DNA from 3 places in the Mesorhizobium sp. M0152 genome. Region 2 is predicted to be linked to each of the others. Evidence: predicted binding sites of a transcription regulator. Region 2 holds the regulator's gene; each other region holds the start of a gene.

Region 1 (10,438 bases), on a different contig from region 2:
CGAGGCAAGGCCGGCGGCGGTGAACCGGCTCTCGGGCGACACGAAGATCTGCAGCCGGTCCAGAGGGTTGGCTGTCGGGTCCGGAATGATCTGCGCGACGATGCCAGGCAGTCCCTGCAGCGTGTCCTTCCACAGATCGAGGGCTGCCTCTTCGCGCTCGCGGATGCCGGCGTGGTCGCGCTTTTCCCAGGCTTCGAGTGCTGCCATGGTGCCGGCGATGCTTTCCTTGCCGACCTTCATGGCGCGCGCGACGCCGCGGTTCTGCAGATAGGCGGCGCGCACCAGGTCCTTGCGTCCGGTGACGATGCCGCTGGTGGGTCCTGACAGGAATTTGTGGCCGCTGTAGATGACGATGTCGGCGCCGCGCGCCAGGAAGCTGTGCAGGTCATATTCGGAAGCGGCGTCGACGATCACCGGGACGCCCCTGGCGTGGCAGATCTCACAGAATTCCTCTAACGACAGCATGCCGTACTGCACCGTGTGGTGGGCAACGACATAGAGGCCCGCCGCCGTGCGGTCGCGGATCGCGTCGCGCACATGATAGTCCTGCGTGACGCTGACCGTGCCGGCCGGCACCACCCTGGCGCCGGCCAGCCGGATCGACTGGTCGATCGGAGCACCATAATTGACGATGTGACCGAGCTGGACGATGACCTCCGACTTGAGACCCTCGGTGTCGTCCGGCAGGCGTTCGATAGCCAACAAGTTGGTCCCCGTCATCGCGCCGGCGATCGCCATGGTGATGCCGCTGGCGCAGCAAGCGGTGATGAAACCGGCCTCGCCGCCGGTCAGGCGCGCGACGACCGTGCTTGCGGCGCGCTGCAGATCGTCCATTTCCACCCATTGCGAAGCTATTTCGGACATGGCGCGGATCGCTTCCGGGACGATGATCGATGCGCCGAGCGCCGTCATCGTGCCGGAGACGTTGATGATCGGACGAAGGCCGAGCCGTTCGCGGATCGTGGTGTTGGAACCAGTGTCGGAATAGGTTTTCATTTGAGCAATCCCGTGGATGGCAAAATCAGGCGGCGATCTCGACGACCGCTTCGATTTCGACAGTGATGTTTCCAGGCAGCGAGCCGACGCCGATCGCCGAGCGGGCATGGCCGCCGATCTTGTGGAAGACGTCCGCGAACAGGTCGGAACAGCCGTTGACCACTTTCGGATGGTCGCTGAAGGTCGGTATCGCGTTGACGAAGCCGAGCAGCTTGACGATGCGCACGATGCGGCCGAGATCGCCGGCGGCGGCATGCATGACGGCAAGCAGATTGAGGCCGGTGAGGCGGGCATGCTCATAGGCCTGCTCGACTGTGACGTCCTCGCCGACCTTGCCTGTGAACAGCGTGCCGTCCGCCCGCAGCGGTCCCTGGCCAGACAGGAAGATCAACCGGCCGCTTTCGGCATGGGTGACGAAGTTGGCGATGGGCGTCGGCGGCTCGGGCAGCGTCAGGCCGAGCTCGGCGAGACGGATGTAAGGCGTCATGGGAGAGGGCTCCTTGGGATGACTTTCACCACCCGATATCAGAAATGCGAGGCGCGGAAGCGCGCCAGGAAGGTGCGGAGGCGCTCATTGTCGGTGTCCGCCGCCAGGATCTCCTTTGGCGGGCCGACGGCGCTGACGCCGCCATCAGCCATGAAGACGATGCGGCTCGAGGCATCGCGGGCGAAGGCCATCTCATGCGTGACCATCACCATCGTCATACCATCCTCGGCCAGGCTACGCACGACTTCCAGCACCTCACCGACGAGCTCGGGATCGAGCGCGGAGGTTATCTCGTCGAGCAGCAGGATTTTAGGGCCCATCGCCACCGCGCGGGCGATGCCGACACGCTGCTGCTGGCCGCCCGACAATTCGGCCGGCAAGCTGTCGGCCTTGTGAGCGAGGCCGACCCGGCCGAGCCAATGTTCGGCAATCGTGCGCGCCTCGGCATTGCTCTTGCCGCGCACCTTGGTGAGGCCGAGCATGATGTTGCCGGCCGCCGTCAGGTGCGGAAAGAGGTTGAAGCTCTGGAACACCATCCCTGTTTCGGCGCGCATCGCGGCTAGGTCGCGCTCGCTGCGGCGCTGACGGGCTGCGGCTTCGCGATAGCCGACCTCTCTGCCGTCGATGCGGATCGAGCCGCTATCGTAGCTTTCGAGGAAGTTGACGCAGCGCAGCAGCGTGGTCTTGCCGCTGCCGGAGGGCCCGATGACCGTCACCACCTCGCCGCGCTTCACCTCGAGACTGACGGAGCGCAACACTTCGACGGCACCAAACGCCTTGGAGACATTGCGCACTTCGAGCAGCGCGGGATTGGTGTTTGCGGACATGGTGCTATTCCCGGATGAAGGAGAAGCGCCGCTCCAGCCGCCGGCTGGCGAGCGATAGCGCATAATTGACGCCGAAATAGACCAGCGCGCCGAGGATATAGAGCGGCATTGCCTCATAAGTGCGGCCGATGACCTGGTTGATGGCCTGCATGAGATCGGTGATGCCGAGCAGCGAGACCAGCGCGCTGCCCTTGACCGCGTCGGTGACGCCGTTGATCCATGGTGGCAGGAAGCGCCTGAAGGCCTGCGGGAAGATGACGTAGGCCAACCGCTGGCGGAAGGTCAGCCCGATCGCCATCGCCGCTTCGGACTGGCCGTTGGGAATGGAGCCGACGGCGCCGCGCAGATATTCAACCACCTGCGCCGTCTTGAACAGAGTGAGCGCCGCCACCGCGGCCCAGAAAGACTGCAGATGCAGCCCGATCGCGGGTAGGCCGTAATAGACGAAGAACATCAGCACGAGGATCGGAATGCCGCGGATGGTGTCGCTGAAGACACGCACCGCCCAGCGCAGCGGCGTGGGGCCATAGACCAGGCCGACGCCCAGCAGCACGCCGATTATGAGCGACAGCACCACGACCAGCAGCGACACCCACAAGGTCAGGGCGAAACCCTGGGCGAGAAACGGCAAGGCATAGAGGATCTGGCTGTACATGTCAGCGCGCCGCCCTGAACCTGCGCTCGACCAGCCGCAGCGCGAATAGCAGCGCATAGCCCGTCAAGAGATACATCGCCGTCGTGACCAGGTAGACCTCGACGATGCGGAAGGTGTTGAAGTTGATCCACTGCGCGCCAAAGGTGAGTTCGGGCACCGAGATGACCGAAGCGATCGAGGTGTCCTTGAATAGCGAGATGAAGGTGTTGGAGAGCGCCGGCAAGGTGATGCGCAGCATGGTCGGCAGGCGCACATGCAACAGTCGCTGACAGGGGGTGAGCCCGATCGCCTTGCCGGCGTCGAGCTGGCCGCGCGGGACGGCCTCCAGCCCCGAACGGAACACCTCGACCAAATAGGCGCCGCTGTAGACCGACAGCGTCGCGATGAACGAAGTCTGCGCGCTGTAGGCGACGTCGATGACGGTCGGCAGGCCGTAGAAGACGAGATAGACGAGCAGGATCAGCGGCACATTGCGGATGAATTCGACATAGGCGGCGATGATGCCGCGCACCACACGTCCGGCCGAGACATACCAGACCGCCAGCACCAGCCCGATGACGATGCCGATGGCGATCGAGATGACGGCGAGCTCGAGACTGAGCAGCAGGCCGCCCCAGAGCTTGTCGAAATGCCGCCAGATCAGGTTGAAATTGAGGGCATAGCCCATGCGTCCGCCTCAGTGCGAAGCCGTCGGAGAAAAGGAGGCGGAGGGGCGCAGATTGCCGCCCTTCCGCCTGCTGGGATCAGATGACCGGGAAGCCGGGATGGCGGGCCGGCGGCTCCTGTCCGAAATAGTCCTTGAACGCGGCGTCGTAGAGTGCCGTTTCATGGCCGAACATGGCGATGGTGAAGGTCTGGTCGACGAAAGTCAGCCAGTCGAGATCGCCTTGCCGCAGTGCCGCGCCATAAAGCATCGAATACCAGCTCTTGCCGGCATCGAAGTATTTGTCCGGATTGCGCGAGGCGAGCCAGCGCACAGTCGAGAGATCGACCGCGGCGGCGTCGGCGCGCTTGGATTCCAGCGCCTGCAGCACATTGGCCTGGGTGTCGATTTGCATCACCTGCGCCTGCGGCAGGGCGAAATGCACCGAGTTTTCGGCATCGACGTTCTGCAGGATGGAGATGCGCGTCGCCGAACCGGCGGCAAGCAATTTGTCGAAGGTCTTGTTCTCGGCGGTGGGAAGCGTCAGCAAGGCAACGCCTTCGACATAGTAAGGCCTGGAGAAGTTGATCAGTTGCGAGCGCTGCGCCGTCATGGTCATGAACTGGATGGTGATATCGACCTTGTTGGTGGTCACGTTCGGAATGCGCTGCGCCGGATCCTGCATGACGAACTCGACCTTGGTCGGATCGTCGAAAAGGCCCTTGGCAAGGATACGGCCCATGGTGATGTCCATGCCGACCAGTTCGCCGGCATCGTTCTCGAAGTGCCAGGGCGCGTTGGTGCTGCCGGTGCCGACGATCAGCTTGCCGCGATCGAGCACGGTGCGCAGCAGGCTATCGGATGCCGCCTGGGCGGCCGCCTTTTGGGCGTCGACCGTTGCCAGCACGCCAGCCGTGGCCAGTCCGGCCATTCCCATTTTCAGAAAATCACGTCTTCCGGATGTGTCGTTCACGGCGACCTTCCTTTCGTGTTGTTGTTCCCCTTTGAACGAGAGATACACGCGTCAGTGTTTGATCAAAATTGTCTCTTACAAGAGACGTATGTATCCTGTACAAGACAGATACTAACATCAGGAATCAACAATGCAAGATGGCAGCGCCTTGGTAATTTCAGCTGGCGAGAAGACGCCAGGCTCTCGTGAAAAGGGCCTCAACCGGGTGCTCGAGATTCTTGAGTTCCTTCATGCGACGCAGCGCGCGACCGGTATCGGCGACCTTGCCAAGGGAGTGAACGCGCCCCGCTCGACGACCTATACGCTTGTGCGCTCGCTGGTCGACGCCGGCCTGTTGGAAATGACCGGCGACGGCAACCGCGTCTATTTCGGCAAGAAGCTCTATCTCTACGGAATGGATTATGTGCGCGGCAACGACCTGTTGAGGCGCGGGCGCCAGGAGGTCGACAATCTGTCGCGCGAGACCGGCGAAACCTCCGAATTGTGCATGCTGCAGAGCGGACGCTACACGATCGTCCACGCTAGCCCTGGCACCAGGCCATTCCGCATCAGCTCGGCCACCGGCCTGCAGATCCCGCTGCCCTGGACCGCTTCCGGGCGGCTGCTTCTTGCGGGCTTCGAACGGGCTGATATCGAGGGCATGGTCTCGGACGACGATCTCGTGCTGCCTGATGGGCGCAGGATCGAGTTCGACGATTTCGTCGCCGACATCGCGACGGCCAAATCGACCGGCTATTGCGTTACCTCAGGGCTGGTCGACGCCTACACGAAATGCCTGGCCGCCCCCGTGTTCTCCGCTGCCGGCAAGGTCGAGGCGACAATGTGCCTGGTGGTACCCATCGATACGTCGACCGAAAAAACCGGCGAGCTCCTGGGCCTGCTGCGCGAACGCGCGTCCAGGCTTTCGATCGGCGGATAGTCGAAAAGGGACGAAGAGACCGGGCGTTGCCGCTTACGCGATGATGTCCGGGATGATCCTGTCTTCCAGCGCCATCAGCCGGTCCTTGAGCACCAGCTTCTTCTTCTTCATGCGCTGAATCTGCAGCGGGTCGCAGTTCATGGCGATCATCGCATTGATCGCGGCATCGAAATCGGCGTGTTCCTGCTTCAGCCGGGAAAATTCGAGGCGAATATCGGCCTGTTCCTGATCGGACATTCTCTACCGTGTGCACGTCTGCTACGCCCAAATAGTGGGCCTGATTTGGGCGGGGGCGGCAATTCTGCCACCGGCGCGCAGGCCATACCACATTTCATATTGCCGTGGAATGCTACCACGCAGCATTCGACATCGCCGACAGATGGTGGCACACTGTCACCGTGCCGTCACAGATGCGAACTTGCGGTGGACGCGCCTTGACGGTTGCATCGAGGAAACCATGAAAGGGAGAACCAATCATGTCTCTTGCATCCCATCTTGATGAGTTGCAGCGGAAACACGGCGACATCGAACGCGAGATCGATGACGCGATGAACCACCCGTCGGTGGACGACCTCGAAATCGTGAATCTCAAGCGACGCAAGCTGGCACTCAAGGACGAGATTGAAAAACTGAGGGCGCAACCCACCACGCATTGATACCCTCCTGACATAGCCGTCTACGATCCGCGGCTTCTCTGCCGGCAGCGCTTGTTGCCGGTGTGGTGTTTTTTGATTTGCAGCGCCCAGCTGCAACCGAAACGGGCATCCATTCGGGTCCATTGCCCTTTGGCCGTCGCCAGATCATGGATTGTTCTGGCGGCGGATTCCGGCCAGTGGCGACCTGTCGCCATTGACAAGCCATCTTTGCTCATCCACCTCATGCCGGACTTCAGCGCATCGGCCCGGAGCGTACTTCGTGCGTCCAAGCGGACGCATGGCGCTCCAGAGACAGAAGGCTGCCGGCATGACCGGATATTTTTCATCTCCCTTCCCCCGCCGCACGTCGGTTGGCGTCGATGTCGGCGGCGTGGTCGTTGGCGGCGGCGCGCCCGTTGTCGTGCAGTCGATGACCAACACCGATACGGCCGATATCGACCAGACCGTCGCCCAGGTGGCGGCGCTGCACCGCGCTGGTTCCGAGATCGTGCGCATCACCGTCGATCGTGACGAGAGTGCCGCCGCGGTGCCGCGCATTCATGAAAGGTTGGCGCGATTAGGCATCAACGTGCCACTGGTCGGCGACTTCCACTATATCGGCCACAAGCTTTTGGCCGACCATCCGGCCTGCGCCGAGGCGCTGGCCAAGTACCGTATCAATCCCGGCAATGTCGGCTTCAAGGACAAGAAGGACCGGCAGTTCGCGGCGATCGTCGAGATGGCGATCAAGCATGACAAGCCTGTGCGCATCGGCGTCAACTGGGGCTCGCTCGACCAGGAGCTCTTGACCCGCCTGATGGACGACAATCAGGCCAAGGGCTTCCCGCTGACGGCGCAGGAAGTGACGCGCGAGGCGATCGTGCAGTCGGCGATCCTGTCGGCTGAGATGGCGGAAGAGATCGGCCTTGGCCGCGAAAAGATCATCCTGTCGGCCAAGGTCAGCGGCGTGCAGGATTTGATCGCCGTCTACACCGAGCTTGCCAGCCGCTCCAATCATGCGCTGCATCTCGGCCTCACCGAGGCCGGCATGGGGTCGAAAGGCATCGTCGCCTCGTCTGCCGCAATGGGCATCCTGCTCCAGCAAGGCATCGGCGACACCATCCGCATCTCGCTGACGCCGGAGCCCAATGGCGACCGCACCCGGGAGGTGCAGGTGTCGCAGGAACTGCTGCAGACCATGGGCTTCCGGCAGTTCGTGCCGATCGTCGCCGCCTGCCCCGGCTGCGGCCGCACGACCTCGACCGTATTCCAGGAACTGGCCCAGAACATCCAGGCTGACCTCAGGAAAAACATGCCGGTGTGGCGCGAGAAATATCCCGGCGTCGAGAACCTCAAGGTCGCGGTGATGGGCTGCATCGTCAACGGCCCGGGCGAATCCAAACACGCCGATATCGGCATTTCGCTGCCCGGCACCGGCGAGACGCCGACGGCGCCGGTCTTCGTCGACGGCAAGAAGGCGGCGACGCTGCGCGGGCCGTCAATCGCGGCGGATTTCGAGAAGATGGTCGCCGACTATATCGAGCAAAGGTTCGGTCGCGGCAAGGCCGCGGCGGAGTAGGCACCATGCGGCGTTTCCCCGGGGTGACGCTGGTTCTGCTTTGCGTCCTGGGCTGCTCGACAGGTGTTCAGGCCGATCCGCCGCAATCCGCCAAGCAGAGGCTGATCGACAAGGTCTGCAACCTGATCCAGGCCCATGCCGACCAGAACGGCCTGTCCAGGGATTTCTTCGCCCGGCTGATCTGGAAGGAAAGCCGGTTCGATCCCAACGCCGTCAGTCCAGTCGGTGCCGAAGGCATCGCGCAGTTCATGCCGGGCACAGCCAAGATGCGGGGGCTCGGCAATTCCTTCGACATCAACCAGGCAATCCCGGCTTCGGCCAAGTATCTCGCCGAGATGAAAACCAGCTATGGCAACCTGGGACTGGCGGCCGCCGCCTACAATGCGGGCGAAAACCGGGTGTCGCGCTGGCTGGGTTCGGGTGGCTTTCTGCCGATGGAAACAGAGAGCTATGTCTTCGACATCATGGGCGAACCGGTCGACAAGTTCACCGACCGGGCCTATGCCGGGAAGATCCAGCCGCTTGACGCGAAGGCCGATTTTGCCGCCGCGTGCCGAAAGCTGCCGGTGATCATGTCGCGGACGGTGGCCATGGCCTCGATCAACGTAAAGCGATGGGGCATCCAGGTGGCCGGCAATTTCCGCCGCAGCGCCGCGATAAGCCAGTGGCTGCGGGTGCGGAGCCGTTTTCCGGCACTGCTCAGCGGGCATGATCCAGTGGTCAGCCGGGTGCGCACGCCAATCGGCCGGCGCGGCATCTATGCGGTCAGGATCGGGGTCGACGACCGCGCCGCGGCCAATGTCATCTGCCAGAAATTGCAGAGCGTCGGCGGAGCGTGCGTGGTGGTGCGCAACCGGTAGACCGGCGGTTTTGCTTACAGGAAAGCGCCCGCAGCTGGCGTGTGCCCGTCGCATCGGCTTGGAATTTCGGGTATAGGCAGCCATCATCCCTCCCGGGCAACAGCCCCTGCCACTTGTGAGCAACAGGGCCGCAACATGTTCGATGGATACATTCTCTGCGGTACGCCGAGAACCGGGAGCACTTTGCTGTGCAAACTTCTGGCATCTACGAAGACAGCCGGCGATCCCCACTCGTTCTATCGGCGGCAGGACGTCGCGGAGTGGGCCGAAGAGTGGAACTTGTCCAGTCGCGGCACGATGAGCGAGCTCGAATTCCAGGTCGCCTATCTCAACGCGGCGATCGCCGCTGGCAAGAGTGGGACAGGTGTCTTCGGGCTTCGTCTGATGCGGGAAAATCTGGATGAGCTCTCGGCGATCCTCGAGCAGATTTTCCCCGGGCTTCCGTCGGACAAGGCGCGTTTAGAAAAGGCATTTGGCCGTATCGTCTACATACATCTTTCGCGTGGGGACAAGCTCGCCCAAGCCGTCTCCCTGATCAAGGCGGAGCAGACCGGACTCTGGCATGTCGCTCCGGACGGGACCGAGATCGAAAGGGTCGCACCGGCGAAAGAACCCGAATATGATTTCCAGCGGATCAAAAAAGAGGTCGCGGAACTCGGGACCTACGATGCTGCCTGGGACATTTGGTTCGCGGAGCAAGGCATAACGCCGCTGCGGGTCGGCTATGAGCGCCTTTCCACCAACCCAGCCGCGACATTGCTCGACATCTGCGAAGCCCTGGGCGTCCATTCACCGAATGCCGAGGATGTAAGGCCGGGCGTTGCAAAGCTCTCCGATGAGACAAGCCTCGACTGGATGCGCCGCTATCAGTTGGATGCAGCCGTCTGACGCCGGCTAGGCCGTCTTCGCCACCACTGTCTCGCTGAGCCAGGTGCCGATCTTGGCGCCGAGGCGGTCCGGCGAAACCGGCTTCGGCAGGTAGTCGTCCATGCCGGCATCGATGCATTTGTCGCGGTCGCCCTTCAGGGCATGCGCGGTGACACCGATGATCGGTATGTGGGCGCCCGCCGGGGCCTCCATGGCCCTTATGGCGCGGGTCGCCTCGTAGCCGTTCATCTCGGGCATCGAGACGTCCATCAGGATCAGCCTGGGGCGCAGCGACCGGTACATTTCGACCGCGGTGCGGCCGTTGCCGGCGATGCGGTAGCTCAAGCCCAACCCGTTGAGGATCTGTCCGAACACCAGCTGGTTGACGTCATTGTCCTCGGCGATGAGGATGTCGATCGGGCCGTTCGGCGTGGCCGTCGATTCCGGCGCCGGGGCGACCGGCATGGCCGGGCCGCGGATGACGGTGAAGGCGGGCGCCGCTGCCGGCGGCGGCCGGACCGGTTCGCGGACGAACTGCGCCTTGCCGACCTGCGAACGGGCCTTCTGGACGACCGAAATGACGGTGCCGAGCAGGACCGCGGAGCGCGCCGGCTTGGTCAGATGCGCGGCAATTCCGAAATCGATGATCATCTTGCCGAAATCGACCTGGTCGACCGAGGTCAGCAGAACGACCGGAATGCTGGACAGGCGGCTGTCGGCGGCAATCGCCCTGGCGACATCGGCGCCGTTCATGCCGGGCATCTGGTAATCGAGGATGATGCAGTCCACGGCGGCACCCAGCTGCCAGGCGCGATCGAGGAAGGCCAGCCCGATGGCGCCGCTTTCGGCGGCGGCGCAATCGAAGCTCCAGCCTCTGAGCTGTTCGAGCAGGATCTCGCGGTTGACCGGATTGTCATCGATGACCAGCACGCGCGCGCCGGTGACGTCGACCGGCACGGCCGCGTCGCGTGTGTCGGCGTGGTGCGCGGGCAGCGGC
Region 2 (10,438 bases):
ATCGCCATCCTGCTTTCCCACGGCATCGGCATGGGCCTGGTGCTGAAAGGCGAACTGTTCACCGGCACCCATTCCTCGGGCGGCGAGTTCGGCCACATGATCCATCGGCCAGGCGGCGCGCTCTGCCGCTGCGGACGGCGCGGCTGCGTCGAGGCCTATGCCGGCAATTATGCGATCTGGCGCAATGCGAGGCAGCTTGGCGAGGACACCGAGCCGGTCGACGTCAGCGACGCCGACATGCGTACGCTGGCGGCCTCGGCGCGCGAAAAAGACGGACCGGAGCGCGAGGCCTATCGCAAGGCCGGCGAGGCGCTCGGCTATGGCCTCGGCAGCCTGTTCGCGCTGATCGACCCGGCGCCTGTCGCCATGGTCGGCGTCAGCGCCGCCGCTTTCGACCTGATCGAGCCGGCCTTGCGCGAGGCCATCGCCCAGACCGCCGGCGGCCAGCACTCGGAATCGATTTCCTTCGACACCGAGCCCAACGAACTGCCGCTGATCAGGGAAGGTTGCGCCATGCGCGCGCTGACCTTCGTCGACCAGGAGATTTTCGCGCCTGGCGTGCAGGCGAGAGCTGGCACTGGAAAGAACGTAGCCTGAGTGGCGTCCGCCGTCGATGCCGCAGACCATCGTCGATTTTGGATATTGCCGAAGTCGTCCCAATGTCGTCATCCCAGGGCGCAGCAGGAGCGAAGCTCCGTCGCGGAGACCCTGGGATCCTGCCGCGACCGTAGTCGTGGAGTGCAGGGGAGCAGAATTCTGCATCGTGGCAGCACTCCGAAGTCGCGGCACAGGATCCTCGGGTCTGCGCTGCGTCGCTACGCTCCTTGCTACGCCCGTGGATGACGAAGTGACTGCCGTTTTCGGCTAGTCGCAAAACCTCCGAGACCCGCCTTCGGAAGCCCAATCTGACGGAACTTCCGCGCCAAAGACCTAATCTTCCCTGATCGCGTAGCCGGCGCCGCGAATGGTGCGGATGACATCGGGCATGCGGCCATTGTTGACCGCCTTGCGCAGCCGGCCGACATGCACGTCCACCGTGCGCTCGTCGATGTAGATCGTCTCGCCCCAGACATTGTCGAGCAGCTGGCTGCGCGAGAACACGCGGCCGGGATGGCGCATCATGAATTCGAGCAGGCGGAATTCGGTCGGCCCGAGCCGGATCTCGCTTTTCTTGCGATAGACCCGGTGCGATTCGCGGTCGAGCACGATGTCGCCGACCTTGAGCACGCTGGACAGCACTTCCGGCTTGGCGCGGCGCAGCAGCGCCTTGACCCGGGCCATGAATTCCGGCGTCGAGAACGGCTTGACCAGATAGTCGTCGGCCCCGGTGGAAAGGCCGCGCACGCGGTCGCTTTCCTCGCCGCGCGCCGTCAGCATGATGATCGGCAATCGCTCGGTCTCGGCGCGCATTCGCAGGCGCCGGCAGAGTTCGATGCCGGAAACCGCCGGCACCATCCAGTCGAGCACCAGAAGGTCCGGCACGTTTTCCTGCAGCCGGATCTCGGCTTCGTCGCCGCGCGTCACCACCTCGACCTGGTAACCCTCGGATTCCAGATTGTAGCGGAGCAGCACGCCTAACGGCTCCTCGTCCTCCACCACCATGATGCGTGGCGCGATCATCGCCCGGTCACCCCGCCGTCAGGCCGCCGGCGCCGACATCGCCGTTTCGTCCTGCTTCGGACGATTGGCGGGCAGTTGCGTACCGGTCAGGACATAATAGGCATTTTCGGCGATGTTGGTCACGTGGTCGCCGATGCGTTCCAGATTCTTGGCGCAGAACAACAGATGCGTGCAAGCGGTGATGTTGCGCGGATCTTCCATCATGTAGGTCAGCAGTTCGCGGAACACCGAGGTGTATTTGACGTCGATGCGCTCGTCGTTGGCCCGCAGCGTCGTCAGCGCGGCGGCATCGCGCGCCGCATATTCCTCGATCACGCCCTGCACCTGGATCAGCACCAGCTGCGCCATCGCATCGATGGAATGCGACAGGTCACGCGGCGTGGCGGTGAGGCCGACCGTGCCGACGCGCTTGGCGATGTTCTTGGCAAGATCGCCGATGCGTTCGAGGTCGCCGGCCATGCGGATCGAGCCGACGACGTGACGCAGATCGTCGGCCATCGGTTGACGCTTGGCGATCAGCGTGATGGCGCGGTCGTCGAGCTCGCGCTGGCGCGCATCCATGATCGCGTCATCGGAGACGACGCGTTGCGCGAGAGCGTTGTCGGTGTTCAGCAGCGCTTTGGTGGCGCCGCCGACCATCGAACTGGCGAGGTCGCCCATGTCGCTGATCAGCCTGCTGATCTGCCCTAGATCCTCGTCGAAGGCTGCGACTGTGTGTTCGGCCATGACCTTGTCCTCGTGTCTGTAAATTCGCCCGGACTGCTCAACCGAACCGGCCGGTGATATAGTCCTGGGTGCGCTTGTCGTCGGGAGTGGTGAACATCTTGTCGGTAGCGCCCTCCTCGACCAGATAGCCGAGATGGAACATCGCCGTGCGCTGCGACACACGCGCTGCCTGCTGCATCGAGTGGGTGACGATGACGATCGTGTAGTTCTGGCGCAATTCGTCGATAAGTTCCTCGACGCGCGCGGTGGCGATCGGGTCAAGCGCCGAGCAGGGCTCGTCCATAAGGATCACCTCTGGCGAAACCGCGATGGCGCGCGCAATGCACAGGCGCTGTTGCTGGCCGCCGGAAAGACCGGTGCCCGGCTCTTGCAGGCGATCCTTCACCTCGTTCCAGATCGCCGCCTTTTTCAGGCTCGATTCGACAATCTGGTCCATGTCGGCCTTGCCCTTGGCCAAGCCGTGGATGCGTGGACCGTAAGCGACGTTCTCGTATATCGACTTCGGGAACGGATTGGGCTTCTGGAACACCATGCCGACGCGAGCTCTGAGTTCGACGACGTCGATGTTTTTGTCGTAGATGTCCTCGTCGTCCAACGTGATCCTGCCGGTTACCCGCGCCGAGTCTATGGTGTCGTTCATGCGGTTGAGGCAACGCAGGAAGGTGGATTTGCCGCAGCCGGAGGGGCCGATCAGCGCCGTCACCTGGTTCTGGCGGACGTCGAGATTGACGTCGAACAGCGCCTGCTTCTCGCCGTAGAACACGCCGACCTTGTCGCCGCGCATCTTGATCACTTCGTTCGACTTGGCGCTCATCTTGTCGCCCACTGCGTTTTCGAGGGACTGTTCGGTCATGATGTTCATACCAGATGCCTTCTTTTACCAGCGCCGTTCGAAGCGGCGCCGCAGCACGATCGCTGTGATGTTCATGGCCATGAGGAAGACGAGCAGGATGATGATGGCACCCGACATGCGCTCGACGAAGGCGCGCTCTGCCTCGTTGGCCCACATGTAGATCTGCACCGGCAGCGCCGTGGCCGGATCGAAAGGCGTCTTCGGATAGTCGGCGACGAAGGCGACCATGCCGATCAGCAGCAGCGGCGCGGTTTCGCCGAGCGCCCGCGCCAGGCCGATGATGGTGCCGGTGAGGATGCCGGGGGCGGCAAGCGGCAGGATGTGCTGAAACACCATCTGCATCTTGGACGCGCCAAGGCCGAGCGCCGCCGAGCGGATCGATGGCGGCACGGCGGCCAAAGCGGCCCGCGTGGCTATGATGATCGTCGGCAGCGTCATCAGCGTCAACACCAGGCCGCCGACGAAAGCGGCCGAGCGCGGCATGCCGAGGAAATTGATGAACACAGCGAGTCCAAGCAGGCCGAAGACGATCGACGGCACCGCCGCCAGATTGTTGATGTTGACTTCGATCAGGTCGGTGAGACGGTTCTTTTTGGCGAATTCCTCAAGATAGATCGAAGCCGCGACGCCGATCGGCAGCGCCAAGAGCAGCACGATCACCATCATGTAGAACGAGCCTATGATCGCCACGCCCATGCCCGAGGTTTCCGGGCGGCTGGAGGCGCCATAGGAGAACAAACCGGTGTTGAAATGCTCGGCCATCAAGCCCTCGGCCTTGAGCTTGTTCATCCACGCAATCTGCTGGTCCGACACCTTGCGGCGCGCTTCGTCGACACCGAGATCGATCTGGCCTTTGAAGGCGGAGTCGAGATTGGCGGCGGCGAGGATATCGACGTTCCGCGTCGTGCCGATGACCGACGGGTCGGCGGCGACGATGTCGCGCAGCTGGACGCGGGCACCCTCCGACAGGAACCCCTTGAGCTTCATGACCATCGGCTTGTTGGCGGGATCGATGCCGAGCTTGGCGATCAGCGCGTTGTCCGCAAGCTTGGGATAGTTTGCCTTGATCAGCACGCTCGAATCGGTGGCGCGCTTATTGGAGGGATCGATCACCTTCTCGTCGAAGCTGATCGGCAGCGTCACCGTCGTCTGCCAGAAGGCGGTGTAGCCCTTGGAGACGATGGTGACGAGCATGATGGCGAGGAACGCCAGGCCGACCGAGATCGCCAGCACGCCATAGATGCGGAAGCGGCGTTCCGCTGCGTAGCGGGCCTTCAGACCGATGTCGCGGCGCGGATGAGCTGCCGCCGGGACCACAGAACCCATGGGGATGTCGGTCATTCGTACTGCTCCCGGTATTTGCGCACGATGTAGAGCGCGACGATGTTCATCACCAGCGTCAGCGCGAACAGCGTAAGGCCGAGCGCAAAGGCGACCAGCGTCTGCGGCGAGTTGAACTCGAGGTCGCCGGTCAGCTGGTTGACGATCTTGACGGTGATGGTGGTCATCGCCTCGAATGGGTTGATGGTGAGATTGGCGGCAACGCCGGCGGCCAGCACGACGATCATCGTCTCGCCGATAGCACGCGAAGCGGTCAGCAAGATGGCGCCGACGATGCCCGGAAGTGCGGCCGGAAGGATCACCCGCTTGATCGTCTCGGAGCGCGTCGCCCCGAGGCCGAGCGAGCCGTCGCGCATGGCGCGCGGCACCGCGGTGATGATGTCGTCGGACAGCGAGGACACGACCGGGATCAACATGACGCCCATGACCAGGCCGGCGGTGAAGATACTCTGGCCCTGGATGAAGGGGGAGCCGCCGGTCAGCGCTGCCGAGAGATCGCGCAGGAATGGTCCAAGCGTGACCACGGCGAAGATGCCGTAGACGATGGTCGGGATGCCGGCGAGCAGTTCAAGCGCCGGCTTTACCACTGAGCGGACCTTGGGCGTTGCGTATTCGGCCATATAGACCGCGGACATCAGCCCGACCGGCACTGCCACCAGCAGCGCGACGGCAGCGATGTAGAGCGTGCCGGCCAGAAGCGGGATCAGGCCGAATTGGCCCTGGTTTCCGCCCGAACCCGCTGCGGCAAAGCGCGGGTCCCATACGGTGCCGAAGAAGAAGCTCATCGGCGACACGCTTTCGAAGAACTGGATCGTCTGGAACAGCATCGAAAGCACGATGCCGACCGTGGTCAGAATGGCGATGGTCGAGGCGGCGAGCAGCCCCCACAGCATCAGTCTCTCCACATTGTTCCTGGCGCGCGCCCGCGGCGCGATCTGCCTCAGCGCATAGAAGGCGCCGGCAATCGACAAAGCCAGGATTACGGCCGCACCGAACAGTCCAAGCCTGTCCTGGACCTTGTTCGCCTCGATGGCGATCGGGATCATGTAGTCCTGGGTGTCTGTCGCGAGCGCCACGCCCTTGGCGGCAAGCAGCGGCTGCAGTTCGGCAAAGCTTGCGGGCAAAACGGTGTTGCCATCGAGCTTGCGCAAGCCCTTGGACAGGCTCTTCACCAGGCTGACATCAAGTGCCTCGCTGGCAACCTTGCTGTCGGCAGTGCGCTCGGGCAGGACGGCGTGAATGTGCCGGTCGAGATAGAAGGAGGAGCCGACGTTCCAGACGGCAAGCAGCAGAAGGGCGGGAAGGACGGCGAGCAAGAAGGCCCACCAGCCGTGGTAATGGGCGCGCGAGTGCGGCTTCACGGTGCCATTTTCATGCGCCGCGGCGCGCTGGCGGCCGATCAGGAACGCGACCACGCCGATGGCGATCACAATGGCGAGTACGAGCAAGGACGACATGGACCGACCCCCGGGGAAATATAGTCGCCAGGCCTATCGCGGCAGGCGACAAGACCAGGGCGCGGACGTGGCCCGCGCCCTGGTCTGGAAGATTGATTACATCGACTTTCCGGTGGTGAACGCGTCGCGCTGGGCCTGACGTTCGGCGTCCGGAGCAGCCACCAGGCCGTATTCGGCAAGCGGGCCTTCCGGGCCGACCATCTGGTCGTCGAGGAAGAATTCGACATATTCCTTCAGGCCCGGGACGACGCCGAGATGCGCCTTCTTCACGTAGAAGAACAGCGGGCGCGAAACCGGGTACTTGCCGCTGGCGATCGTCTCGGTCGAAGGCACGATGCCTTCCACGGTGGCGACCTTCAGCTTGTCGGCATTGTTCTCGTAGAAGGAGAGGCCGAACACGCCAACGCCGGTCTTGTTGGAAGCGATGCGAGCGAGGGTCTCGGTGTAGTCACCGTCGATGTCGACGGCCTTGCCGTCCTTGCGGATGGCGACGCAGGTCTTGCCGATTTCCTTCTCGTCGCTGACGCCGGTGGCCTTGATGGCGGCCTTGTCGCAGCCGGCGTCGAGAAGCTTGGCCTCGAACACTTCGCGGGTGCCGTGCTTCTCACCGGGAATGTAGGCGGCGATATCCCAATCGGGCAGCTTCGGATTGACCTGGCTCCACTTGGTGTTCGGATTGTTGACCAGCTTGCCGTCGACGACCAGCTTGGCGGCGAGCGCCTTGTAGATGTCGGCGGGAACCAGGGCCCAGTCCGGACCCTTGATGTCGGTGGCGAAGACGATGCCGTCATAGCCGATGCGGACTTCCTGGACTTCCTTGACACCAGCGTCGGCGCAAGACTTCAGTTCGTCCTTCTTGATCGGGCGCGAGGAGTTGGCGATGTCGATGGTGTCTTCGCCCACGCCCTTGCAGAATTCCTTGATGCCGGCGCCACTACCGCCGGACTCGACCACCGGGGTCTTGAAGTTGGTAAACGTTTCGCCGAACTGCTCGGCGACGATCTTGGCATAAGGTAGCACGGTCGACGACCCGGCGATCTGAATCTGGTCGCGCGCGGCGGCGAAGCCGGACGACGCGGCGAGCGCAAGCGCCCCGGCCGACGCCGTAAGGAGGAATTTCTTCATGTGGCCTGCTCCTGTTCGGAAGATGGTCTCTCGGCGCCATTTCTTGCCGGCGCCCGCTGAGGCCAATAGCCTTCGATTATAACAGTCGCATGACAGTTTGATGTCAGCCCGGTAACGCGTCGCCGGCACGGGTAAATCCGGGAGCCTCTGGCGTCGACGGCAAGATCCTGGATTGTCCCCGGAATCAGCGGCTTGCACGGCCTGTGCGCTGCGACCGCAACGGATTCGACAGGATTGGATTCAGGCAAAAAAATCCGGACGGGAGCGCGTCGCTCGCAGCCAGAGGGTGTCTGGCCGGGCCATCGCCGAAAACAGGTCCGTTGGGGTAGATTGACGCTGTTTCATGCCGGCGGTCGCTGCTCCCGCCCGTAACTGGAAGGGCGGAATCGATGTCGTCATTGTCCCGGCTGGACGGTGCCTTTGATATGGTGCGATCGCACCATATCCTTGCACGTGGCCGCGGCAGCGAATCCTGGCTGATTCTCTCTGCTCGCTCGCGGATGCCGTGATCAGGCCGACGCGGTGCTATCCGGCGTTGCGCTGGACGTGGCGGCCAGCACCCACCCAGCGCTCGACCTTCTCGAGCAGGGCCCTGGGACTGATCGGCTTGGGCAGATAATCGTCCATGCCCGCCTCCAGGCACCGTTCGCGATCGCCCTTGAGGGCATGCGCGGTGACGCCGACGATCGGCACATGCGTGCCGGTCTCCTGCTCCAGCCGGCGGATCGCGGCGGTCGCCTCGAGCCCGTTCATCTCCGGCATGGAGACATCCATCAGGATCATGCACGGGTTGAGCCTGCCAAAGGCGTCGAGCGCCTTGCGGCCGTTGCCGACGATCTCGAAACCATAGCCGGTCTCGCCAAGGATCTGGGTGAAGACCATCTGGTTCACCTCATTGTCCTCGGCCACCAGGATATCCAGCCTGTGCTCGCCGCCGCCCGTGGCGGGCAGCCGGGGGCGAACCGCGGGGGGCTGCAGCATCGCGCGTTGTTCGGATGGCGCCGGTGCTGCTGGTTCAGGAGTACCGACGCCTCGCCCGTCGGCTGCCGGCGGCTGTGCATGGTTGGCCGTGGTGTGGCGATGCCGCTGGACGGTGGCGACCAGCGTTTCCAGCAGCACCGAGGACCGCGCCGGCTTGATCAGCTGGGCATCGATGCCGAGATCACGGTAGCTGGTGTTGGCGAGCGACTGGTCGACCGAGGTCAGCATGATGATCGGCGTGTCGGCGAGCCCGGCGGTGTTGCGCACGACGCGAGCCATCTCGGCGCCGCTCATGCCAGGCATCTGGTAATCGAGCACGACGCAGTCGACCGGCACTCCATAGGCGGCGGCGGCGATCAGCACCTTGAGCCCCTCGGCGCCGCTTTCGGCCGCGCAGGAATCAAAGGTCCATGAGGTCATCTGCTCGGTCAGGATGGCCCGGTTGACGGCATTGTCGTCGACGATCAGCACGCGCGCGCCGGTCACGTCCACCGGCGTGATGCGCTGGCCGTTCAGCTGTCCTGCCCTTGGCAGCGTCACCGTGAACCAGAAGGTCGAGCCCTTGCCCTCGGCGCTCTCGACGCCGATGTCCCCGCCCATCAGTTCGACCAGTCGCGAGGTGATGGCGAGGCCAAGACCGGTGCCCTCGTGCCGCCTTGTCGAAGAGGTGTCGACCTGGCTGAACTTCTCGAACACCTGTTTCAGTTTTCCCTCGGGAATTCCTATGCCGGTGTCGGTGACCGAGATCGTCAGGCTGGTCCCTGCCGGAACCCGTTCGCCGGTCACGTCGACCAGCACATGGCCTTCCTCGGTGAACTTGACCGCATTGCCGAGCAGGTTGGTGACGATCTGCCTGATGCGGCCGACATCGCCTATGAACAGGCTTTCAAGCCCCGGTTCGATGCGCACGATGAGTTCGAGATCCTTCTCCTTGGCCCGTGTCGACACCAGCGTCGCCACGTCCTCGATCGCCTCGGCGAGGTTGAACGGCGCGGGATCGAGCACCAGCTGCCCGGCATCGATCTTGGAGAAATCCAGGATATCGTTGATGATGGTCAAAAGCGCGTTGCCCGATTTGACGATGATGTCGGTGAACGTCTTCTGTTTCGGATCGAGATTGGATTTGGCCAGGAGTTCGGCCATGCCGAGCACGCCGTTCATCGGCGTGCGGATCTCATGGCTCATATTGGCCAGGAATTCCGATTTGGCGCGGTCGGCGAGCACGGCGCGCTGGCGGGCCTCGCCGAGTTCCGCCTCGCGTTGCTTAAGCTCCGTGATGTCGGTGGTCGAACCGATCAGGTAGAGCGAACCGTCGGACGCGATCATCGCGCCCTTGCGCGCGAACTGATGCCTGACAGTTCCGTCCGGAAGGGTTACCGTCTCCTCGATCTCCTGGGTGTCGCCGGTGCGCAGCACGGCGAGATCACTGGCCACGAAGGCCTCGCCATCCGGCCCGAAGATCTCGACGTCGGTCCTGCCGATTGCGTCTTGCTTGCTGAAGCCGGTGAGATCGCACCACCCCTTGTTGACGTAGAATTGCCTGAGATCGGACCGCTTGGCGTAGATCGACACCGGAACGTTGTCGATCAGGCTGCGGAACACCTCGTTCTCGCGCATGCTTTCTTCCAGCGCCCGCTCGCGCGCCTTGACGTCGGTGATGTCGGTGCTGGAGCCGACCAGATGCACCGATCCGTCTGTCGCCACCAAGCGGCTCTTGCGCGTCATCAACTGCCGCACCGATCCGTCGCGATGGGTGACGGGCTCCTCGATCTCGCGGCCCTTGCCGGTGGTCACGACCTCGGCGTCGTCCTGGCTGTAGTTTTCCGCATCGTCCGTGCCGAACAGCTGGCGGTCGGTCCGGCCGATGACGTCTTCCTTGGCGATGCCGGTCAGTGCGCACCAGGCCTTGTTGACGAATTCGATGCTCAGATCCTGCGCCTTGATGAAGGCCGCCACAGGCAACTCGTCCATGACGTGGCGGAACAAGTCGATCTGGCGCATGCTGTCGCGCAGCGCCGCCTCACGGCTCTTGATCTCGGAGATATCGACCCGAACGCCGATGAACGTGCCGTCGTCGGTACGCATGTCGTAGACCTGGTACCAGCGGCCGTCTGAATTGTGGCGCTCGAAGGACGAATAGGGCAGATGATAGCGGGCAAGGATGCCGTCCAGCCAGCGCTCGCGATCACCGTCGTAAAGTCGATCGACCTGCGGATCGCCGCTTGAGCGGAAATAGCCGACCGAATGGCCGAGCGTGAGCGCGTCGCGCAAGGAACGGCCGGCCTGCCATGCCGGTTTCAACGCCGGCAGCGTGTCCTGCATCCTATGGTTGGCG
Region 3 (10,438 bases), on a different contig from region 2:
ATCCAAGCGATAATCTGCGGTCTGCTTTCCAAGGCAATGTCGTCGCCGAATTCAACACGTTCGACGCCGACGAAAACGAGGAAAGGGCTGCTGGCGTACCATTGCTGGAGATCTACAATCCGGTGCGCGAGCCCTGGTCGGGCGAGGTCGTGGCCGTAACCGAATTCTATGAAATCGCCGATGACTTCCAGGCGACCCTCGCTTCCGCCCTCCTGTCAAGCTGGCTGATCGTGGCTAGCGCGACCTTGGCGGCGCTTCTGCTTCTGTCGGGCATCGTCCTGCGCGGCAGCCGCACCATAGACGACCAGCGCAGGGCTTTGCGCCGCCAGGTTTCGGAGCTGCAGGGCCTGGTGACGCAGAACAGTGCCTTGCGGCAGCGCGTGCAGCGGGCGTCTCGTCGCGCCACCGCACTCAACGAGCGATATCTGCGCCGCATCGGTGCCGACCTCCATGACGGCCCGGCCCAACTCGTGGCCCTGGCGGCATTGCGCATGGACAGTCCGGTATTTTCCGGCGACGGCCAATGGAGCGAAAGCCGTTCGACCGAGGTCGCGATGATCCGCAAGACGCTGGAAGACGCGATGCGCGAGATACGCGGCATCTGCAACGGCCTCGTCCTGCCGCAGATCGAGACGGCGGCGGCGGCGGATATCCTGCGGTTGGCCGTCAACGAACACGAGCGCAGGACAGGAACGGCGGTGACGCTGACGCTGGCCGAACCCTTGCCCGAGCCCGGCGCCTCGGAGAAGATCAGCATCTACCGTTTCGTGCAGGAAGGGCTGAACAATGCGTATCGGCACGGCCGGGGCAAGGATCAGGCGGTGCGCGCCGGGATGAAAGGTGGCAGGCTTTTCGTCGAAGTATCGGACGGCGGACCAGGCTTCGACCCGGCACGGGCAGAAGGCCTGGGGCTCGCCGGCCTGAGAGAGCGGGTCGAAAGCATCGGCGGCCAGTTCGAAACCTTGACCGGGCCGCAAGGTACGCGATTGGTGATCAGGTTATCAGTCGAGGAGCAAGCATGATCGGACCCATTCGCATTGCAATAATCGACGATCATCCCCTTTTTCGCGAAGGCGTGACGCGCAGCCTGTCGGAGATCGGAGGCTTCGAAATGGCCGGCGAGGGCGCCACGGCGCAGGATGCAGAACGCATCGTCTCGACGGTGCGGCCAGACATACTGCTGCTCGACATCTCCATGCCGGGTGGCGGCCTGGCCGCGGTCGCGAACATCCTCGCCAGCCATCCCGCCCAGAAGATCGTCATGCTGACCGTTTCCGAGACCAATGCCGATGTTACCTGGGCTCTGAACGCAGGCGTGCGAGGCTATGTCCTCAAAGGCGTCGGATCACGTGCGCTGGCCGACATCCTGCGCAACGTGGCGGACGGAGAGAGCTATCTGTCGCCAATGCTGTCGGCACGGCTGCTTTCGGATCTCCAGTCCCAGCAGCCCGCCAACGGCATGGCGGACCGGCTGCGGCAACTCACCGAGCGGCAGACGGAAATCCTGCGGCTGGTGGCGGAGGGGCTCAGCAACAAGGAAGTCGCCTTGCGACTGGAGCTGCAGGAGAAGACCGTCAAGCATCACATGACCGGCGTGCTGTCGAAGCTCAAAGTGCGGAACCGAACCGAGGCGGCCCTGATGATGCGCGAGTCGCGCGACCGCGACAGGAACCCCTCGTAGCGCTTTTTGCCATCGCGATGCCGGAGATCGCGTAAACGCCAATTTGAACGAGGTCACCTCCGCCGGGGGCGGCGGAGGTGACGTGTGAAGCTGACCGTTGCCTGTTGGCCGGCTTCACAAGCTCTTGAGGCGGCTGACATCGGCCGGGGTGGCCCGGCGGTCGATGATCGTGCGACCGAGTGCATCTTCCATCCTGAAACGGCCGTTCTCGATCTTTTCCGTTATGCCGTCGGGATGACGGACCGTGATCTCGTTGCCTTGCACGTCGACGCGGTCGCGGGTCTTGGCGTCGACATGGCTCTTGCCATTGTTGTTCTGGCCCTTGCCGGCTCCCGAGCCGCCATTGGTTCCGGAATTGCCGCCGCTGTTGCCGCTATTTCCATTATTGCCACCGCTCCCACCACCGCCGCCGCCACCACTGCCACCGCCCCGACCACCAGCTGCTTGTGCGCTGGCGACGTGGATCCCCGCAGCGGAGCCGTGCAGGGCAATTTGATAGGGAGCGAGAGTCAGGACCAGCGCGGAGGCCGATCCGAGCGCCAGTCGCCGACAGCGGCCCATGATCGATCCGTGCATTTCTTGATCTCCGTCGATTGAGCCGGCGCCCACGGTCAACCTCGCAGTTGCAACGAACATCGCCGAAAGCAGTGGCGTCCGGAAGCGGCCTCCGACCGTTGCGGTTGTCTACCAGGACCTTTGCCAGCGCAAGGTTGGACCAAAGTCCTATGTCGCATACGCGCGAGCCCGCCTCGTGAGGAGATCGGAGCGATCCATCCAAGATCATCCCAGACAGGAAGAAAGGGACTTTTTGCCTGACCTGACCAGGGCCTGGACCCTACGGTGCGCGCTTGTGCAGGAATGCGGTTGAACGCGGCTCTCAATGTCACGAAAGTGTGACCAGGCGACTGTAAGGCGTCGAACAGGCAACAAGATCCAGCCACCCCAAAGCTAGAGGCAAGTCTCGCATGACCGAACATCGCACCCCCGACGCCCGATTCCGCACCAGCCTGCTCGAGGAAAACGACGGCCCGGCCATCAACCCGACCGACAACCGCACCATGGGCGAGATCATCGCCGCGCGGTTTTCTCGCCGGGGTTTCCTGAAGGGGTCGCTGGCGGTCTCGGCGATCGCCGCCACCGTCAGCCCGCTGGCGTTGGTCAGCGCCGGCAAAGCCCGCGCCGCGGAAGGCTCCGCCTTTTCTTTCGACGAGCTCGAAGCCGGCATCGATGACAAGCACCATGTGGCGCCGGGCTACGATGCCGATGTGTTGCTGCGCTGGGGCGATCCGCTGTTTGCCGATTCGCCGGAATTCGACCCGACCAAACAGTCGGCGCAGGCCCAGGCGAGACAGTTCGGCTACAACAATGATTATGTCGGCTACATCGAGATCGACGGCTCGGCCGAGCACGGCCTGCTGGTCGTCAACCATGAATACACCAACCCGCATCTGATGTTCCCGGGGATCGTCACGATCGTCGAGAAGGACGGCAAGAAGTCGGCCGAGGTCGCGCCGCTCAGCAAGGAGCAGGTCGATGTCGAGATGGCGGCCCATGGCGGCACCATCGTCGAGATCCGCAAGGTATCGGGCAAGTGGCAGGTGGTGCGCGACGGCAAGCTCAACCGGCGCATAACCTCCAACACCGAGATGGCCCTGTCAGGCCCGGTCGCCGGCCACGACCGCGTCAAGACCAATGCCGACCCGTCCGGCACCAAGGTTTTCGGCACCGTCAATAACTGCGCCGGCGGCGTCACGCCGTGGGGCACCTATGTGATGGCCGAGGAGAACATCCATGGCTACTTTTCCGGCGAACTGCCCGAAGGCCACAAGGAAGCCGCCAACTACAAGCGCCTCGGCATCCCTGAAGGCGCTTACGAATGGGGCGCGCATTACGACCGCTTCGACATTTCGAAAGAGCCGAACGAGCCCAATCGCTTCGGCTGGATCGTCGAGGTCGATGTCGACGATCCGACCTCGGTGCCGAGGAAGCGCACCGCCATGGGCCGCTTCAAGCATGAGGGCGCCGAATCGATCGTCGCCAGGGACGGCCGCGTCGTGTTCTATCTCGGCGACGACGAGCGCTTCGACTATGTCTACAAGTTCGTCACCGCGGGTAAGTTCGATCCCAATGACCGCGCGGCTAACAAGGACCTTCTCGACGACGGCACGCTGCATGTCGCCAAATTCGCCGAGGACGGTTCTGTCGAATGGCTGCCGATCGTTTTCGGCCAAGGCCCGCTGACGGCCGAGAACGGCTTTGCCAGCCAGGCCGACGTGCTGATCGAAACGCGCCGCGCCGCCGATTTGCTCGGCGCCACCAAGATGGACCGGCCCGAGGACATCCAGCCCAATGGCGTCAACGGCAAGGTCTATGTCATGCTGACCAACAATTCCAAGCGCAAGGCCGACCAGGTCGATGCCGCCAATCCGCGCGCTGGGAATGCTTTCGGGCACATCATCGAGATCGCCGAGGATGATGGCGATTTCGCCGCCACCAAGGGCAAGTGGGAAGTGCTGCTCAAATGCGGCGATCCTTCCGTCGCCGATGTCGGCGCCACCTTCTCGACCGCGACGACGGCGAATGGCTGGTTCGGCATGCCCGATAATTGCGCGGTCGATTCGGCCGGCCGCCTGTGGGTCGCCACCGACGGTCAGGGCCCGAAGGCCACAGGCCGCACCGATGGCCTGTGGGCCGTGGACACGGAGGGCGCCGCGCGAGCGACGTCAAAACTGTTCTTCCGGGTACCGATCGGCGCCGAAATGTGCGGACCTTTGTTTGCGCCCGACGACCAGACCGCCTTCGTCGCCGTCCAGCATCCGGGCGACGGCGGCGAGGACTGGGAGGCATTCGGCCGCCCGTCCTATTATGAGGACCTGTCAACCCGTTGGCCGGACTTCAAGCCCGACATGCCGGTGCGGCCGGCGGTAGTCGCCATCACCAAACAGGGGGGCGGCAAAATCGCGGTTTGATCCCGGTGCGATCCGAGGGAGCGGCATTGGTGAATCTGCCCACGGTTTGCGCCAGCGCTGAAGACACCCACCTGTCGACGCTGGCGCTGCCCCTCATTGTCCTGCCAGGCACTTCTGCCCGTGTTGTGACGGAAGAAAGCCGGGCATCGATTAGCGTCAAGCGCCAGACTGCTTAAGGCCGGAACCGGCAATCTCCCTGGCAATCGCCTTTGCCAAAATGCTGGCATTGGCGAAGCAGCCGCGGATGCTCGGCCGCATGCCGGTGAACCACAGACCGGGGAGTTTCGGGTCGGCTTGGCCGCCATTGAAGAGCGGGACGCCCTTGCCGTCGAGCACGCCGAGATGACCGACCATCTGCTCCAGCCCAGTGCGGTAGCCTGTCGCGGCAATGACAATGTCGGGATCGATCAGGCTGCCATTGGCCAGGATCACGCCGTCGCGGGTGAACTCCCGTATTGATGGCACCACGGTGATCTTGCCTGATTTGATGGCGCTGACGGCTCCCTCGTCGGCGGCGATCGCGGTATAGTCCGTGATCAGGCGGCTGGCGCCGCCCGTCGGCGCGGGCGGCATGCCGAATTTGGTCAGGTCGCCAAAAACGAGACGTTGTGTGATGGCGATCACCGCATCGGCGACACGCAAAGGCAAGCGCGCCATGAACGGCGAAAGCCGGTGCACGGCGACCTTGGCGATGCGCTTGGGGAGCAAAGCGGGGCCGTTGCGTGCCGAAAGCCAGAGGGCGGCCGTGTCGACGCCGGCCAGATGGTTGAGCGCGTCGAAGCCAGAATTGCCGGCGCCCACGACCAGTACTTTCTTACCCGCATAGTTCTTCATGTCACCGAAGTCCGCGGAATGGATGACCCGTCCGGCGAAAACCTTCATCCCTTCCCATTCGGGAATGAACGCCTGCTTGTCGCGCCCGGTGGCGATGACGACGTGTCGCGCCAAGCGCGGTTCCCCGCTGGTCGACAAGGCCCAGTGATCGCCCTTGAACGCGATTTCCTTGACCACGACGCCGAACTGCACCGGCAGACGGTTCGCTTCCCTGAAATCGTTCATGTGGCGGATGACGGCCGCTCTGTCCGGAAACGCGGGAGTGCCCGCGGGATAGGCAAGGCCGGGGAGTGCGGAGAGATCGCGGTGGGTGTTGAGGCGCAGTTGCTGATGCCGCCGATGCCAGGGCTCGGCCAGCCGGCTCTCCTTTTCCAGGATCGTCGCCGGCACTCCGGCCCGGATCAATGCCTGCGCCGCTGCCAGCCCGGCAGCACCCGCGCCGATGACGATCGCAGGCTCGATGCTTATCGGCAGGTCCACCTCCAGCCTGAGTGTCGTGTCAGCCATTCGCCCTTGAACCTTCATTCGACCTTCGCCCCGCAAGGTTCGCAGGACGCTGTAGAAACTCGCGCAGAACCCATACAGCAAATCGCTCCTGTTTTTCGAGAGCGGCGCCGGGTCGCGCTTGCGCTCCGGAGCATGCCCGCCGCCTAGCGCAAACACGGTGCTATGAAAATGTCGCCAAAACAATGGCATAGGGTGGGATGGCGGTTTTGTCCGAATACATGCAGCCCCTATATGGCATATCAGCGGCATCGGCGATAATCAGGTCGCGGCAATGTGATTGATTCGAGGTCTGGGGCTGGGGATCTCGTTACCGACGCAGGAAACCAGCAATCGGCGTTCGGCTTCCTGCGAGAAATCAAGGCGCGATGGCGTGTCTTGCGTGTCCACCGGCACGTCGCGCCATAGACGGCACGCGGAATCTCGACCATGCCCTCCTTGCGAGTCTATTTCGACAAAGTCCTCGAGGGTGCCTCGCCCAAGGTCGAGCGCCTGGCGCTGACGCATGTCGAACGCCTGGCGCTGGTGCGTCGCCATGGCGACTTCTCGCTCGCCTATTCCACCGCCGTGCAGGGCAAGCTCTCCTATTTCGGCGACGCGGACGGCTATATCGCCTTCGGCACCAAGATGAAGCATCATTTCGCGCTTGGCGACCCGGTGACGGCTCCGGCCCGTAGGCCCGACTATATCAGACGCTTTGTCGAGAGCGCCGGCGACCCGTGGTTCGTGCAGATCGGTGAGCAGACGGCACGCGTGCTGGCTGGGCTCGGCTACAAGATCAACCGGCTGGGCATCGACACCCGCCTCATCCTGCCCGAGCATGATTTTTCCGGCAAGCGCAACGAGACCGTGCGCTATTCCGAGCGCTGGCTGTCGAAGAAGGGGTTTTCGTTCGAAGAGGACAAGCGCACGATCTGCCTCGACGAGATCGCCCGGTTGTCCGAGAACTGGCGCGGCGACCGTATCGTCAAGCGCTGGGAGATGGGCTTTCTCAACCGTCCGTTCGCCGATCATCTCGGCACCGATATGCGCCGCTTCGTCCTGCACGGTCCGGACGGCGACCTGATCGCCCTGCTCGACTTCGACCCTCTGTTTGCCGACGGCAAGGTCATCGGCTACACCACCGCCTTCAAGCGCAAGCATATCGACGCCTCGCCGCATGCCGAGATCGGACTGACCAAATTCGCCGTCGATCGTTTTCGCGAGGAAGGCATCTCGGTGGTCACGCTCGGCCTGTCGCCGCTGGTCGACATCGGACCAAGCGGATTTGCCGAAAGCGACTTCTGGCGCAATACCTTCCAGCGCGCCTATGATTCGCCATGGGTGAACCGCCGCAGGTTCAACCTGCAGGGTCAGGCGGCGTTCAAGCGCCGCTTCCATAGCGTCGAGGAGCCGACCTATATCGCCTTCCGCAAGGGGACATATGTCGAGATGCTGGGGCTGCTGCGGTTGGTCAAGGCCGTTTAGGGGATCCGCCGGCGAGCAGGAAGGCAGCCGCGTAGCGCTTAGCGCTCGGCCGATCCGTCAGTTCCTTAGCCGGTAACCGGTCCTGAATATCCACGCCACGATCGTTATGCAGACAGCCAGGAACACGACAGTCATGCCGAGGCTGATGCCGACCGAGACATCGGACTTGCCGTAAAAGCTCCAGCGGAAACCGCTGATCAGATAGACGACCGGATTGAACAGCGTCACCGTGCGCCAGACGCCGGGCAGCATGTTGATCGAATAGAAGCTGCCGCCTAGGAAGGTCAGCGGCGTGATGATCAACAGCGGCACCAGCTGCAGCTGCTCGAAGCTCTTCGCCCAGATGCCTATGATGAAACCGAACAGGCTGAATGTCATCGCCGTCAAGACCAGGAAGGCGAGCATCCAGAACGGATGTTCGATGTGGAGCGGCACGAACAGCGAGGCGGTGGCCAGGATGATCAGGCCGAGGATGATCGACTTGGTCGCCGCACCGCCGACATAGGCGATGACGATCTCCAGATAGGAAACCGGCGCCGACAGAAGCTCGTAGATCGAGCCGACGAATTTCGGGAAGTAGATGGCAAAGGAGGCGTTGGAGATCGACTGCGTCAGAAGCGACAGCATGATCAGCCCCGGCACGATGAAGGCGCCGTAGCTGATGCCGTCGATCTCGGTGATGCGCGAGCCGATGGCCGAGCCGAAGACGACGAAATAGAGCGATGTCGAGATGACCGGCGAGACTATGCTTTGAAGCACGGTGCGAAAGGCGCGTGCCATTTCCATCCGGTAGATCGCCCATACCGCACGAAGATTCATGACCGCGCGCGGGTTCATGCCTCTCTCCTCACCAGATTGACGAAGATCTCCTCGAGCGAGCTGTTTTGCGTGTCGATGTCGCGGAACTGGATGCCGCCGGCCTCGAGATCGCGGATGAGCGAGGCGACGCCGGGGCGCTCGGCCTGGTTGTCATAGGTATAGGTCAGCTGCCCGCCATCCGGCGACAGTTCCAGCGCGTAGTTCGAGAAGGCTTCCGGAATGGCCGTCAGCGGGCTGCGCAGTTCCAGCACCAGCCGCTTGCGGCCAAGCTTGCGCATCAGTTCGGCCTTGTCCTCGACGAGGACGAGCTCGCCACGATTGATGACGCCGACGCGGTCGGCCATGGCCTCGGCTTCCTCGATATAATGGGTGGTGAGGATGATGGTGACGCCGTCCTCGCGCAGCCGGCGCACCATTGCCCACATATCCTGGCGCAGCTCGACGTCGACACCGGCGGTCGGCTCGTCGAGGAACAGGATGCGCGGCTCATGCGACAGAGCCTTGGCGATCATCAGCCGCCGCTTCATGCCACCCGACAGGGTGATCGCCTTGGCGTCCTTCTTGTCCCACAGCGACAGGTCGCGAAGCACCTTCTCGACAAAGGCCGGGTTGGCCGGCTTGCCGAACAGGCCGCGGCTGTAGTTTACGGTCGCCCAGACGCTCTCGAAAGCGTCGATGGTCAGCTCCTGCGGCACCAGGCCGATCAGGCTGCGCGCGGCACGGTAATCCTTGTTGATGTCGTGGCCGTCCACGGTGACCGTGCCCGACGAGCGGTTGACGATGCCGCAGACGATCGAGATCAGCGTCGTCTTGCCGGCGCCGTTCGGCCCCAGCAACGCGAAGATCTCGCCGCGCCGGATGTCGAGATCGACCTGCTTCAGCGCCGTGAAGCCGGTGGCGTAGGTCTTGGAGACCCCGGAAATGGACAGAATGGAAGGCATGGCTGAAAACGGCTGCTTGAAAGAGGTCCCTTGATATAGGCCGAATGTCGTTGCCTGCAACCGGAAGTCAATGCCGTTGCTGACAGTTCTCGACAATCGACGCAGGTCGGCCGTTGCCATGGATAAAAGACAAATAGAGGTCAGCGCGGCACGCATGCGTCATCTTGGCCGAGCGCTGCGGCGTTCCGCCTCGCGGCGGGACGCCGCTTTGACCTCGATCGGCGCCGGGATTATTGTTTTAAAACATTAGAAGCAGCCGGAGCCCACCATGGACCCGCTCATATTGTCGCGCATGCAATTCGGCGCGAATATTTCGTTCCATATATTGTTTCCGACGATCACCATTGCGCTTGGCTGGGTGCTGCTGTTCTTCAAGCTGCGCTACAATGCGACCAACGATTCCGCCTGGATGCGGGCCTATTTCACCTGGGTGAAGGTGTTCGCGCTGTCCTTCGCCATGGGCGTTGTTTCCGGCGTCACCATGAGCTTCCAGTTCGGCACCAACTGGCCGGGCTATATGGAAAAGGTCGGCAACATCGCCGGGCCGCTGCTGGCTTACGAGATCTTGACCGCCTTCTTCCTCGAAGCGGCGTTCCTCGGCATCATGCTGTTCGGCTTCCGCCGCGTCTCCAACCGGATCCATACGCTGGCGACGGTGCTGGTGGCGGGCGGCACCACCGTCTCGGCCTTCTGGATCATCGCGCTCAATTCCTGGATGCAAACGCCGGCCGGCTTCGAGATACGGGACGGCGTGGCGCATGCCGTCGACTGGTGGGCGATCATCTTCAATCCGTCCATGCCTTACCGGCTGGTGCACATGCTGCTCGCCTCCGGCCTGACGGTGTCGTTCCTGATCGCCGGCCTGTCGGCGCTGCGTTACCTCTATGGCGACCGCTCGGAATCGATGTGGAAGGCGCTGCGCACCGGCGTCTTCACCGCCGCCATCCTGATCCCGATCCAGATCTTCGCCGGCGACCAGCATGGGCTGAACACGCTGGAGCATCAGCCGCAGAAGATCGCCGCCATGGAAGCCAATTGGAACACCGGTCCCAACGTGCCGCTGGTTCTGTTCGCCCTGCCTGACGAGGCGGCGAAGGAAAACAGGTTCGAACTCGCCATCCCCGATGGGGCCAGCCTGGTGCTGCGGCACAGCACCAGCGGCGTGGTGCCTGGGCTGAACGATTTTCCGGGCAACCATCCGCCGGTGTTCCCGGTGTTCTGGG

Evidence for each region. Region 2 encodes PhoB, which activates phosphate uptake and scavenging genes when phosphate is short. Its sites were predicted from a motif close to TGTCATNNANCTGTCAT; they were not measured.
Region 1: NKJ26_RS27110 (YdcH family protein) is a predicted target of PhoB. The motif match lies at 5,892-5,908, and genes of this name have one in related genera.
Region 3: NKJ26_RS17260 (PhoX family protein) is a predicted target of PhoB. The motif match lies at 2,563-2,579, and genes of this name have one in related genera.

The regions. Positions count from the first base shown of each region.
Region 1 covers NZ_JAMYTH010000037.1:34,165-44,602, reverse strand. Annotated here, with positions in the region: gene NKJ26_RS27150 (aminotransferase class V-fold PLP-dependent enzyme) at 1-996, opposite strand, end outside; gene NKJ26_RS27145 (RidA family protein) at 1,022-1,483, opposite strand; gene NKJ26_RS27140 (amino acid ABC transporter ATP-binding protein) at 1,522-2,310, opposite strand; gene NKJ26_RS27135 (amino acid ABC transporter permease) at 2,315-2,965, opposite strand; gene NKJ26_RS27130 (amino acid ABC transporter permease) at 2,967-3,632, opposite strand; gene NKJ26_RS27125 (transporter substrate-binding protein) at 3,709-4,539, opposite strand; gene NKJ26_RS27120 (IclR family transcriptional regulator) at 4,712-5,500, shown strand; gene NKJ26_RS27115 (YdcH family protein) at 5,534-5,737, opposite strand; gene NKJ26_RS27110 (YdcH family protein) at 5,977-6,156, shown strand; gene ispG (flavodoxin-dependent (E)-4-hydroxy-3-methylbut-2-enyl-diphosphate synthase) at 6,464-7,714, shown strand; gene NKJ26_RS27100 (transglycosylase SLT domain-containing protein) at 7,720-8,574, shown strand; gene NKJ26_RS27095 (Stf0 family sulfotransferase) at 8,710-9,462, shown strand; gene NKJ26_RS27090 (response regulator) at 9,469-10,438, opposite strand, start outside.
Region 2 covers NZ_JAMYTH010000021.1:101,356-111,793, forward strand. Annotated here, with positions in the region: gene NKJ26_RS20955 (ROK family protein) at 1-597, shown strand, start outside; gene phoB (phosphate regulon transcriptional regulator PhoB) at 931-1,620, opposite strand; gene phoU (phosphate signaling complex protein PhoU) at 1,639-2,346, opposite strand; gene pstB (phosphate ABC transporter ATP-binding protein PstB) at 2,384-3,208, opposite strand; gene pstA (phosphate ABC transporter permease PstA) at 3,224-4,540, opposite strand; gene pstC (phosphate ABC transporter permease subunit PstC) at 4,537-5,997, opposite strand; gene NKJ26_RS20985 (PstS family phosphate ABC transporter substrate-binding protein) at 6,094-7,122, opposite strand; gene NKJ26_RS20990 (PAS domain-containing protein) at 7,648-10,438, opposite strand, start outside.
Region 3 covers NZ_JAMYTH010000016.1:3,331-13,768, forward strand. Annotated here, with positions in the region: gene NKJ26_RS17245 (sensor histidine kinase) at 1-1,022, shown strand, start outside; gene NKJ26_RS17250 (LuxR C-terminal-related transcriptional regulator) at 1,019-1,681, shown strand; gene NKJ26_RS17255 (hypothetical protein) at 1,796-2,290, opposite strand; gene NKJ26_RS17260 (PhoX family protein) at 2,647-4,650, shown strand; gene NKJ26_RS17265 (flavin-containing monooxygenase) at 4,807-5,991, opposite strand; gene NKJ26_RS17270 (phosphatidylglycerol lysyltransferase domain-containing protein) at 6,418-7,455, shown strand; gene NKJ26_RS17275 (ABC transporter permease) at 7,513-8,274, opposite strand; gene NKJ26_RS17280 (ABC transporter ATP-binding protein) at 8,289-9,215, opposite strand; gene NKJ26_RS17285 (cytochrome ubiquinol oxidase subunit I) at 9,484-10,438, shown strand, end outside.